Linked DNA regions of Rhodoligotrophos defluvii. The protein of the gene in region 2 interacts with the protein of the main gene of each other region in a pairwise test. Links are inferred from orthologs where the notes say so. Each region holds a gene or a part of one and is shown on either strand. Other genes may lie near its edges.

Evidence for each region. Proteins that work in one complex are often made in the same cells at the same time.
Region 1: the proteins of E4P09_RS07190 (region 2) and ptsN interact in binary tests that used the Escherichia coli proteins (3 or more experiments, as listed by UniProt). The link is inferred for Rhodoligotrophos defluvii from one-to-one orthologs.

The regions. Positions count from the first base shown.
Region 1 is NZ_SZZM01000001.1:1,874,178-1,878,309, reverse strand. The notes cover bases 1,358-4,132. They hold ptsN (PTS IIA-like nitrogen regulatory protein PtsN), read right to left. Parts: upstream 3,093-4,132; coding sequence 2,622-3,092; downstream 1,358-2,621. Other genes in these bases: rpoN (RNA polymerase factor sigma-54), read right to left, coding at 3,713-4,132; E4P09_RS08965 (hypothetical protein), read right to left, coding at 2,201-2,404; E4P09_RS08970 (BQ00720 family protein), read left to right, coding at 1,941-2,171; E4P09_RS08975 (Hsp20 family protein), read left to right, coding at 1,371-1,790. In the rest of the region: E4P09_RS08985 (DMT family transporter), read left to right, coding at 1-763; E4P09_RS08980 (MAPEG family protein), read right to left, coding at 768-1,163. UniProt on the Escherichia coli protein: Seems to have a role in regulating nitrogen assimilation.
Region 2 is NZ_SZZM01000001.1:1,508,129-1,514,028, forward strand. Bases 1-3,285 are described here. They hold E4P09_RS07190 (sensor histidine kinase), read right to left. Parts: upstream 2,907-3,285; coding sequence 201-2,906; downstream 1-200. Other genes in these bases: E4P09_RS07185 (response regulator transcription factor), read right to left, coding at 1-204; kdpC (potassium-transporting ATPase subunit KdpC), read right to left, coding at 2,965-3,285. In the rest of the region: more of kdpC, read right to left, coding at 3,286-3,540; potassium-transporting ATPase subunit KdpB, read right to left, coding at 3,616-5,685. UniProt on the Escherichia coli protein: Member of the two-component regulatory system KdpD/KdpE involved in the regulation of the kdp operon. KdpD may function as a membrane-associated protein kinase that phosphorylates KdpE in response to environmental signals.

The DNA.
Region 1 (4,132 bases), 370 kb from region 2 along the record:
CAGCGCGGTGATCATGGTGCTGCTGCTGGCCTGGCAGGGGCCTGGGCTGGTTGCGCGCAGCCTTCGTTCGCCGATGCGCGGTTTCCTGGTGCTGCGTGCCCTGCTGCTGATCGGCGCCTGGTCGTTCTACTATTCGGCCGCGCGCTTCCTGGGGCTTGGCGAGCTGACCACCATCTATTTCGCCTCGCCCATTCTGGTGGCCGTGCTGGCGGTGCCGCTGCTCGGGGAAGCGGTCTCCACCCGCAAATGGCTGGCCATAGGGCTTGGTTTCCTCGGGGTGGTCATTGCTTGCCGGCCGGACATCCATGTCGGCCTCGCACCGGTGCTGATGGGGCTGGCGGCGGCCGTGTTATGGGCCCTGGCCGTCATCGTCGTGAGAATGAAGGGCGTTCTGGAGCCCGTCTCGGTCAATCTGGCGGTGGCCAATCTCGGCTTCATCATTCTCGGCGGCGTCGCGATGCCCTGGTCGTGGGTGACCCCCGACCTTTCCGCCGGCGCCCTGTTCATCGTCGCCGGCCTGGTGAGCGGACTGGGCCAGTTCCTGATCTTCGAGGCGATCCGGCGGGTGCCGGCGTCGACCAGCGCGCCGCTGGGCTTTTCCAGCCTGATCTGGGCGTTCATGCTGGGCTATCTGGTGTGGGGCGACGTGCCGAGCCTCACGGTGGTGGCCGGCGCGATCCTGATCGTGCTGAGCGGCATTCTCATCTGCGCCTTGGAATGGCGAAGCGGGAGCGCCGCCCCGGTGCGCGGTTCGGCAGGCTGACCCCTCACCCTGCCAGCGCGGCGTAGAGGATCAGCACCAGGCCGGCGATCGAGACGCCCCAGATCACCGAACGCACATAAGGAATGCCCGCCGCGTAGACAGGCAGGTAGACGAGCCGCGCCCAGAAATAGAGCTGAGCGCCCCAATAGGTCAGCGCGTTGGAGCGGGCGCTGACCGCGACGATCAGCACCGCTGCCGCAAAGAACGGAAAAGTCTCCATGAAATTCGCCTGGGCCCGCGCGAGCCGGCCGGCTATGCCGGTCAGCGGCGGCTGCGGCGTATCGCGGGGCCCCATGGCCCATTCCAGGCTGTCCTGGCGGCGCGCCGCCATGGTGGCCAGGACAAGCTGAGCCAGGCCGAGGACCACGGTCCAGGCCAGCAGTTGCAGTTCTGTCGACATGATGCTTCCCCCGATCGCTACAACTTGAAAGGCCTATTTGTGCACGCCATATTCGGGGATGTCAGCGCATGATCTTGGACATGCAAGCAATTGCAGGTGCGGGGCATGAGCGACACCCGGCGGCGATGCCTTCAAGGGTCGCCGACGGTTGCGGCCTCAGCGAGCTTTCGCGGGCGCGAGAACGAGCTGCTTTTGAAGGGCTTCTGGATGTCTAGAGTGTCGATCTTTTCGAGTCCCTTTCTGCTGGGCTTCGAAGACATGGAGCGGCTGCTCGATCGCTTGGGCAAGACCGCCAGCGACGGCTATCCTCCCTATAATATCGAGCGTCTAGACAGTTCCGAGGACGGCACCTCCCATTTGCGGATCACTCTCGCGGTTGCGGGGTTTTCCAGGGATGAGCTGCTGGTGCAGGTGGAAGAAAACCAGCTGCTGGTCCGTGGAAAGCAGAAGGACGACCGCGCAAAGGCCTATCTGCATCGAGGGATCGCAGCGCGCCAGTTTCTGAAGGCCTTCGTCCTGGCCGACGGCATGGAGGTGACGGGTGCGTCCCTGGAGCATGGCATGCTCGAGATCGACTTGGTCCGGCGGCCGCCGAACAGGACGGTGCGGACCATCGAGATCCGGTAGTCCGGAGCACGCCCGAGGCACGATGTACAAGCCCAGAACCGCCGCTTTCCAACGAGGGCGGAGTAACCTTTTCGATAGCGCAGTTGCGTATCGTGATGGACCGGAAAGGAGTTCGCTATGAACAAACAGGAAATTGCGCGGAAGCCTCTGATGAGCGCGGCAGAATTCGCGCTGCTGGGCGACGGCAAGATCGGTTATGTTCGCGAGATTGACAGTACCGTTGCGGCCGAGCTGATCGGACCGATCCCCTATCTTCCTGCCAATGCGCGCCTGTTTGCGCTGTACGCGGCGGACGGAACGCCCATGGCCATTGCCGGCAGCCGCGAGGCAGCCCTGGCGAACGCCTTCGAGAACGATCTGCAGACCGTGAGCGTCAACTGATCGGCGGGCATGACTGCTGCTTTAAGTCTCTAGGCGCCGAGCCGGGCATCCAGGGGCCCCACGGCACGAACATCCCCTTGCAGCCCCTGGATTGCCGCGCCAAGCCCTTGAAGTCCCCGCACAATCGTCATGCCCCGGCTCACCGGGGCATGCAGGCAACACGGCACCAACGCCCCCTGCGGCCCCTGGATCACCGGGTCAAGCCCGGTGATGACGATTTGCTTATCAGTCAACACCTTACGTCACGCCCGGGTGCGCCTAGGCGCCGAGCCAAGCATCCAGGGTCCCCCCGCGGCGCGAACGTTCCCCCTGGCCGGGCCGCTCCTGGGTTGCCGCGTCAAGCCCGGCAATGACGGAGGTGGCTGGATTGAAACTCCATCGTCATGCCCCGGTTCTGACCGCTAGAGGAATCCGTTCCGCTCTATCGCAGAGGTCGGTTCGAATTTACCTTCAAGCGGCGTGCGAGGCCGATGCTGCCGGTTCGGTGAGAATTGAATAGAGCGCGGCGGCGCTGTCCGAGCCGCGCAGCTTCGCAACAATGGTCTGGTCTCGCAGCAGGCGGGAGATGCGGGCAAGCGCCTTCAGGTGATCGGCACCAGCACTCTCCGGCGCGAGCAGCAGGAAGATCAGGTCGACAGGCTGATCGTCCACCGAATCGAAATCGATGGGCTGGGCAAGGCGCGCAAAGACGGTGCGCAACCTCGTCAGGCCCGGCAGCTTGCCATGAGGAATGGCAATACCCTGGCCGAGGCCGGTCGAGCCCAGCCGCTCCCGCTGCAGAAGCGTTTCGAATATCTCCCGCGCGTCGAGGCCCGTCTGCCGCGCGGCAATCGCCGCAAGCTCCTGCAAGGCCTGCTTCTTGCTGCCAACCTTCAGTGACGGCACGATTCCATCTGCGGAGAGGATATCGGACAGCTGCATCGTGTAATGTCTCCTTGGGCGCGACCCACCAGCCTCAGACGCATCGATCCTGTAGACTTTCACTGCACTCGCCTTAGAGCGTTTTCGCTTTTCTTCGAATCGCGAAGCCGCTCCAAGTCCCTGCCTAGCCGCATTTTCTCACGCGAACCGGTATCCATTTCGCTCGAAAATGCTCTCGTTTGGGCATAGCGCCTCACACGCGGACAGGCGACGTGCCCCGCGTGTCTCAGCAAGCCCGATACGGCCCGGAAAGGGGCCCATTCGCTTCATGTGATGTGCCGAAACTGGATCGTCATCTCAGAAGTGCCGCCCATGCCTTCTGCTCAGCCGCGGGTCACGCTCAGGCCGTAGCCCCGATGTTCGCCGCGGTCACCCTCGTTAACAACCTGCTTACCATAATTTGTACGACATGCCCAACGACATCGTCGGAGCAGGGTGCTCTCGAACGGGTGCCCCTACCTAGTCGTGCGAGCGCCGCAAGTCAACGATCCTCCCAATCATTTTTTAAAAAATCAGCATACGTTTTGTGCAGAGCTCGCCCAACTTCATGTTTTCGGACCGACGCAGACCCCGCAGCCCAGGCGCAGGCATGTTAATCGCCCGAGTATTTGGCCCAGAGATCATCGGCTTTCAAGCTTCTCCCGACGGCGCTGAACCGAAGATAATATTCCCAATGCTTCCCGGTATTTGGCAACGGTTCTGCGTGCAATGTCTATACCTGAATCGCGCAGCAGCTCCACGATCCTGTCATCGGACAGGACATTCGCCGGCGTCTCGTTTTCCACAAGCTCGCGAATGCGGTGGCGCACCGCTTCGGCGGAGTATGATTCGCCCCCTTCGACCGATGCGATGGCGGTGGTGAAGAAGTATTTCATCTCGAAGGTGCCGCGCGGGGTCGCCATGTATTTATTGGCGGTGACGCGACTGACGGTGGATTCGTGCATCTCGATGGCGTCCGCCACCTTGCGCAGATTCAGCGGGCGCAGGAACTGCACGCCTTGGACCAGAAACGGATCCTGCTGCCGCACGATTTCCCGCGC
Region 2 (5,900 bases):
AAGCAGCTCATGGCCCGAGATATCGGGCAGCCCAAGATCGAGCAGAATGAGATCGGGCTTTTCCTCGGCGAGAAGCGCGACGGCCTCCTCGCCATTCGCGGCCTCGACCATGGCGTAGCCCTCGGCTGTCAGCCCGACACGCAGGAGCTTCCTGATCGGCGGTTCGTCATCGACGACGAGAATCTTGACTACGGACGTACTCATATCCTTCCTTCCAAAGTCGAGGGCTCCGGCCCGATCGGAAACCGCAGCGTGAAAATGGCGCCGGTTCTGTCGGCCCGGTTGGTCGCGAAAATCGTCCCGCCCATCGCCTCGACAAAACCCTTGCAGATCGACAGACCGAGCCCGGTCCCAGCCTGGACGTGGTCCTTCTTCCGGACGCGATAGAAACTGTCGAAAATCCTCGTCAGATCGTCGGGCGGAATGCCGGGACCTTCATCGACGATCTGCAAGACAACGTGGCTGTCTTCCGCCCATGCCCTGATCGAGATCAGCGAGCCCGTCGGCGCATATTTGCGAGCATTGTCGAGCAGATTGAACAGCACCTGCTCGAACAGGACCGGATCGAGGCGGACCATCGGCAGATCGGACGGCACCGCGAGGTCCAGCTTATGGAGAGCCAAAATCTTTTCGGCTCGGCGCAGGGCGCTGCCGACGCTGTCGCCGATGAACAGTGGTGTCAGCGACACCGCCGCAGCGCCGGATTCCAGCCGTGTCATGTCGAGAAGGTTCGCGATGAATCGATTGAGTCTCTCGGCCTCTTCGACAATCGTCGTCAGCAGCTCGACCCGACCGGAATCGGTCAGGGATGTCGAATAGTCTCTCAACGCTCCCGCCGACCCGAGAATTGACGCCAAAGGCGTCTTGAGGTCATGCGAAAGCGACGTCAGAAGCGCGGAGCGCAGCTTGTCCGCCTCGGCGGCCAGACGAGCATTGTCGACATCGGCGACCAGTTGGATACGCTCGATCGCCAGAGCAGCCTGGTCAGCGAGGGAATCGAAAAGCCGCTGTTCCGCAGGCGTCAGCACCGGCCCCTGCTTGTCATTGTCCAGACCGATGACGCCGACCCGTGTCCTCCCGGTCTTCAGGGGCAAGTAGAGGCGCTTCGCGCCCGGCAGCGTGTCCGCGCCACGCCCTGCAGGCTTGTCATGCTCCCAGGCCCACTGAGCCGCCGCAATGTCCGCATCGTCGAGCGTGTCATCGGGCGGGAAACCCGCCTGGACCGCGATGCGGCCGTTCTCCGGCAACAGAGCGACGACCCTGACCTGAAGCATGGAAGCGATCTGATAGACCGTCGCCCAGAGGACGTCGCCCAAGGTGCCGGCGCCCGCGAGCTTCTTGCTGAAGAGATAGAGGCCCTCGGTCGTTTTGGCCCGCTGGCGCGCCGTCACGGCTTGCCGTTGCACCCGTCCCGCCAGATTGCTGGCAATCACCGCGACGCCGAGAAAGAACGCGAAGGCGACGACGCTTTCGGGGTCGCCGATATCCAGGGTGTAGCGCGGTTCGAGGAAGAAGAAGTTGAAGACGAACGCGCTGACCACGGAGGCGAACAACGCCGGCCAAAGCCCGCCTCCCATCGCCGAGGCGAGCACGGCCATCAGGAAGACAAGGGCGATGTTGCGCACATCAAGAAAGCGCGAGAGCGCCGTTCCGATGCCCAGCGCCACGGCGACGTAAAGGGAACTCCAGAGATAATGGCCGAAGTCGAGCCGTCGTTTGGGCCGCGCGCTGAGCGTCGCTGGAGGTCGCGTTTCCTCACCGTTGCCCGGCGAGATGACGTGCACGCTCACGTCCGTCTTGGCGCGGATCAGGTCATGAGAAACGGAGCCCGCGAAAAGCTCCCGCCACCTGGGCGAGGTCGGCATGCCGACGATGACATGTGTGTAGTTGTTGGTCGACGCGTAGGTCAGAATCTCTTGCGCAACGTTCTCGCCGGGCAGGGTAACGGCCTCGGCGCCGAGTTGCTCGGCAAGACGCAGTGCGCTGGCGATCTTGTCCTTATTCTGCTCGGAGAGCCGGGCATCCTTGCTCGTCTCGACGTGAACCGCGGCCCATGGCGCACGAAGCCGGTCCGCCTGGCGGCGGCCATAGCGCACGAGCGCCATCGCTCCGGGCCGTTCGTTGATGCACACCAGGACGCGCTCACCGGCCGACCACGGCCCGGCGATCGCATGCGCCTGCATATGGGTGACCAACTGGTCATCGACCCGCTGCGCCGTGCGCCGCAGCGCCAACTCACGAAGGGCCGTCAGATTGCTTGGCGAGAAATAGTTCTGTGTCGCGCGCTTCGCGGTCTTGGGCAGATAGACCTTGCCCTCGTTCAACCGCTTGATCAGGTCGCCCGGCGTAATGTCGATGATCTCGATGTCGTCGGCGCGGTCTATGATCGAGTCCGGAACGGTCTCCCGCACCCGGATTCGTGTGATCTGCGCCACCACGTCGTTGAGGCTTTCGACATGCTGGATGTTAAGCGTGCTGTAGACGTCTATGCCGTTGGCCAGCAGTTCCTCGACATCGAGATAGCGCTTGGGATGGCGACTGCCAGGAGCGTTGGTGTGGGCGAGCTCGTCCACCAGGACCAGCGCCGGCTTGCGCGCGAGGATCGCGTCGATGTCCATTTCATCGAGCACATGCCCTCGATAGGGCACAGCGCGACGCGGAACGATCTCGAACCCGTCGACCAGAGCCTCGGTCTCGGCCCGCCCGTGGGTCTCGACCACCCCGATGACCACGTCGACGCCATCGGCCCGCTGAGCCCGGCCCGACATGAGCATCTCATACGTTTTGCCCACACCCGGCGCCGCCCCAAGAAAGATCTTGAGGTGGCCCCGCGTCTCCCGCTGCGCATTTTCCAGCAATGCATCAGGCGATGGCCGGCTCTGCTCTCGTATTGGGTGGTCAGACACTTAATTGACTCCGGATCAACGGTCAGGACGGCTATTATAGCCGCCCTGACGACTTCATTCAGCCTCTGCTGGCGTCGTCGAGCGCCAGGTTCAGCTTGAGAACGTTGACCACGGGCTCGCCCATGAAGCCGAGCATGCGCGGCTCGACATGCTGATCGACCAATGCGCGCACCACAGCCTCGTCGATACCGCGCGCTTTGGCGACACGACCCACCTGGAAGTAGGCGGCTTCGGGCGTGATGTGCGGGTCAAGTCCGCTGCCCGATGTCGTCACCAGATCCATCGGAACTGCCGCATCGCCACCGTTCGCCGCGCGCAGAGCCTCTGTATCGGCGGCGACGCGGTCGCGAAGCGCCTGGCTGGTAGGGCCAAGGTTGGAGCCACCCGAAGCGCCCGCGTCATAGCCGTCGGAGCCGGCCGCCGACGGGCGGGGGTGGAAGTAGCGCTCGCCGGTGAACCGCTGGCCGATCAGCTCGGAGCCGACGACCGTGCCGTTGCGCTCGATCAGGCTGCCATTAGCCTGGAAGGGAAGGATCGCCTGCGCGATCCCGGTGATACCGAGCGGATAGAGAAGCCCGGTGATGATGGTGAAGGCTACGATCATGAAAATCGCAGGTCGGATTTGCTTAAGCATCTTTGTTTGTCCCGAATGATCCGCCGCTGAACAACAGCAAGGACGCGGAATGATTTCGTGGTCGTCGGTCCCGCCTTAGGCGAGACCGACGGCGGTGATCGCCATGTCGATGAGTTTGATGCCGGCGAAGGGCACGAGAATACCGCCCAGGCCGTAGATCAGGAGGTTACGGGACAACAGCGAACCCGCTCCGATGGCGCGATACTTGACGCCTTTCAGCGACAGCGGGATCAGCGCCACGATGATGAGGGCGTTGAAGATGATCGCCGACAGGATCGCGCTCTCGGGCGAAGCGAGGCCCATGATGTTGAGCGCGCCGAGCTGCGGATAGAAGACGAGGAACATCGCCGGGATGATCGCGAAATACTTCGCGATATCGTTGGCGATCGAGAACGTCGTCAGCGCGCCGCGCGTCATCAGCAACTGCTTGCCGATTTCCACGATCTCGATCAGCTTGGTCGGGTCGCTGTCGAGATCCACCATGTTGCCGGCCTCGCGGGCGGCGACCGTGCCGGTGTTCATGGCGACGCCGACATCCGCCTGGGCGAGCGCCGGGGCGTCATTGGTGCCGTCACCACACATGGCGACCAGCTTGCCCTTGGCCTGCTCCTCACGGATCAGCGCCAGCTTGTTCTCCGGCGTCGCCTGCGCCAGGAAGTCATCGACGCCAGCTTCGGCGGCGATGGCCGCCGCGGTCATCGGGTTGTCGCCGGTGATCATCACCGTGCGGATACCCATGCGGCGCAGCTCGGCGAACCGTTCCTTGATGCCGCCCTTGACGATGTCCTTGAGGTAGATGACGCCGAGCAGGCGGCCATCCTTCACCACGGCGAGCGGCGTGCCGCCTGCCTTGGCGATCTGGTCGGCGATGCCCTGAAGCTCACGAACGCTTTCGGCGGACGCGCGCGGGCTGCCGGTCGCCACTGTTGCGAGATCCACGTGCTTCAGAACCGCATCGACCGCGCCCTTGCGGATGGTCGAACCATCCAGGTCGACGCCGCTCATCCGGGTCTGCGCCGTGAAGGGGACGAAGGTGGCGTTGAGGCTCGCCATGTCGCGCGCGCGGATGCCGTATTTTTCCTTGGCGAGCACTACGATCGAGCGGCCTTCGGGGGTCTCGTCGGCCAGCGAAGCAAGCTGCGCTGCATCGGCGAGTTCCTTTTCGGTGACGCCCCGGATCGGCCGGAACTCGCTCGCCTGACGGTTGCCGAGCGTGATCGTGCCGGTCTTGTCGAGCAGCAGCGTGTCGACGTCGCCAGCGGCTTCAACGGCACGGCCGGACATGGCCAGAACATTGAAGCGGACCAGCCGGTCCATACCGGCAATGCCGATGGCCGAGAGCAGTGCGCCAATGGTGGTCGGAATCAGCGTGACGAACAGGGCGACCAGAACGATGATGGGAACATACCCGCCCGCATAGGTCGCGAAGCTCGGAATGGTCACGACCGCCAGAACGAAGATCAGCGTCATGCCCGCAAGCAGGATATTGAGCGCGATTTCGTTCGGCGTTTTCTGGCGCTCGGCGCCTTCAACGAGAGCGATCATCTTGTCGATGAAAGTCGAGCCAGCCGCGGCCGTGATCCGGACCTTGATCCAGTCGGAGAGCACTTGCGTGCCGCCAGTGACGGCGGAGCGGTCGCCACCAGACTCGCGGATGACAGGGGCCGATTCGCCGGTGATAGCCGCTTCGTTCACCGACGCGACGCCCTCGATGACTTCGCCGTCAGAGGGGATGATGTCGCCGGGCTCGACGAGAACAACGTCACCAACCTTCAGCGTGGCCCCGGGCACCATTTTGTAGTCGGAGCCGCCGTTCGAAAGCAGCTTGGCCTGGGTCTCGCTGCGCGTGCGCCGAAGCGATTCCGCCTGCGCCTTGCCGCGCCCTTCGGCGACGGCTTCGGCAAAGTTGGCGAAAAGCACTGTGAACCAGAGCCACAGCACGATCTGCAGCGAGAAGCCGACATTTTCGGCCCCGGTCGCGATGTCCTTCAACAGCAGCACCGTCGTCAGCACCGAGACGACCGCGACGACGAACATTACGGGGTTTTTGGCGAGGCTCTTCGGATTCAGTTTCCGGAAGGCATCGCCAATGGCCGGTACAAGTATGCGAGCGTCCAGCATGCTCGCGGATTTGGACTGGTTCATAAGAAACTCCAGCGAGTTTGTTCTTGGGGGCCAACCACTCGGTCACGCCGCCGCGAGCAATTCAGTGATAAGTTTGGCGAGGAGCACCACGCCCCCCAAAGTCAGTGTCATGCCGAGAATGATCGTCGATGCCCTGGGCGGTCTGGCCGCCCCTCGCTTCTGAAACCAGGAGCGAGGGTTCACGACAAATCGGATCGATCTCAGCCATTTGGCCG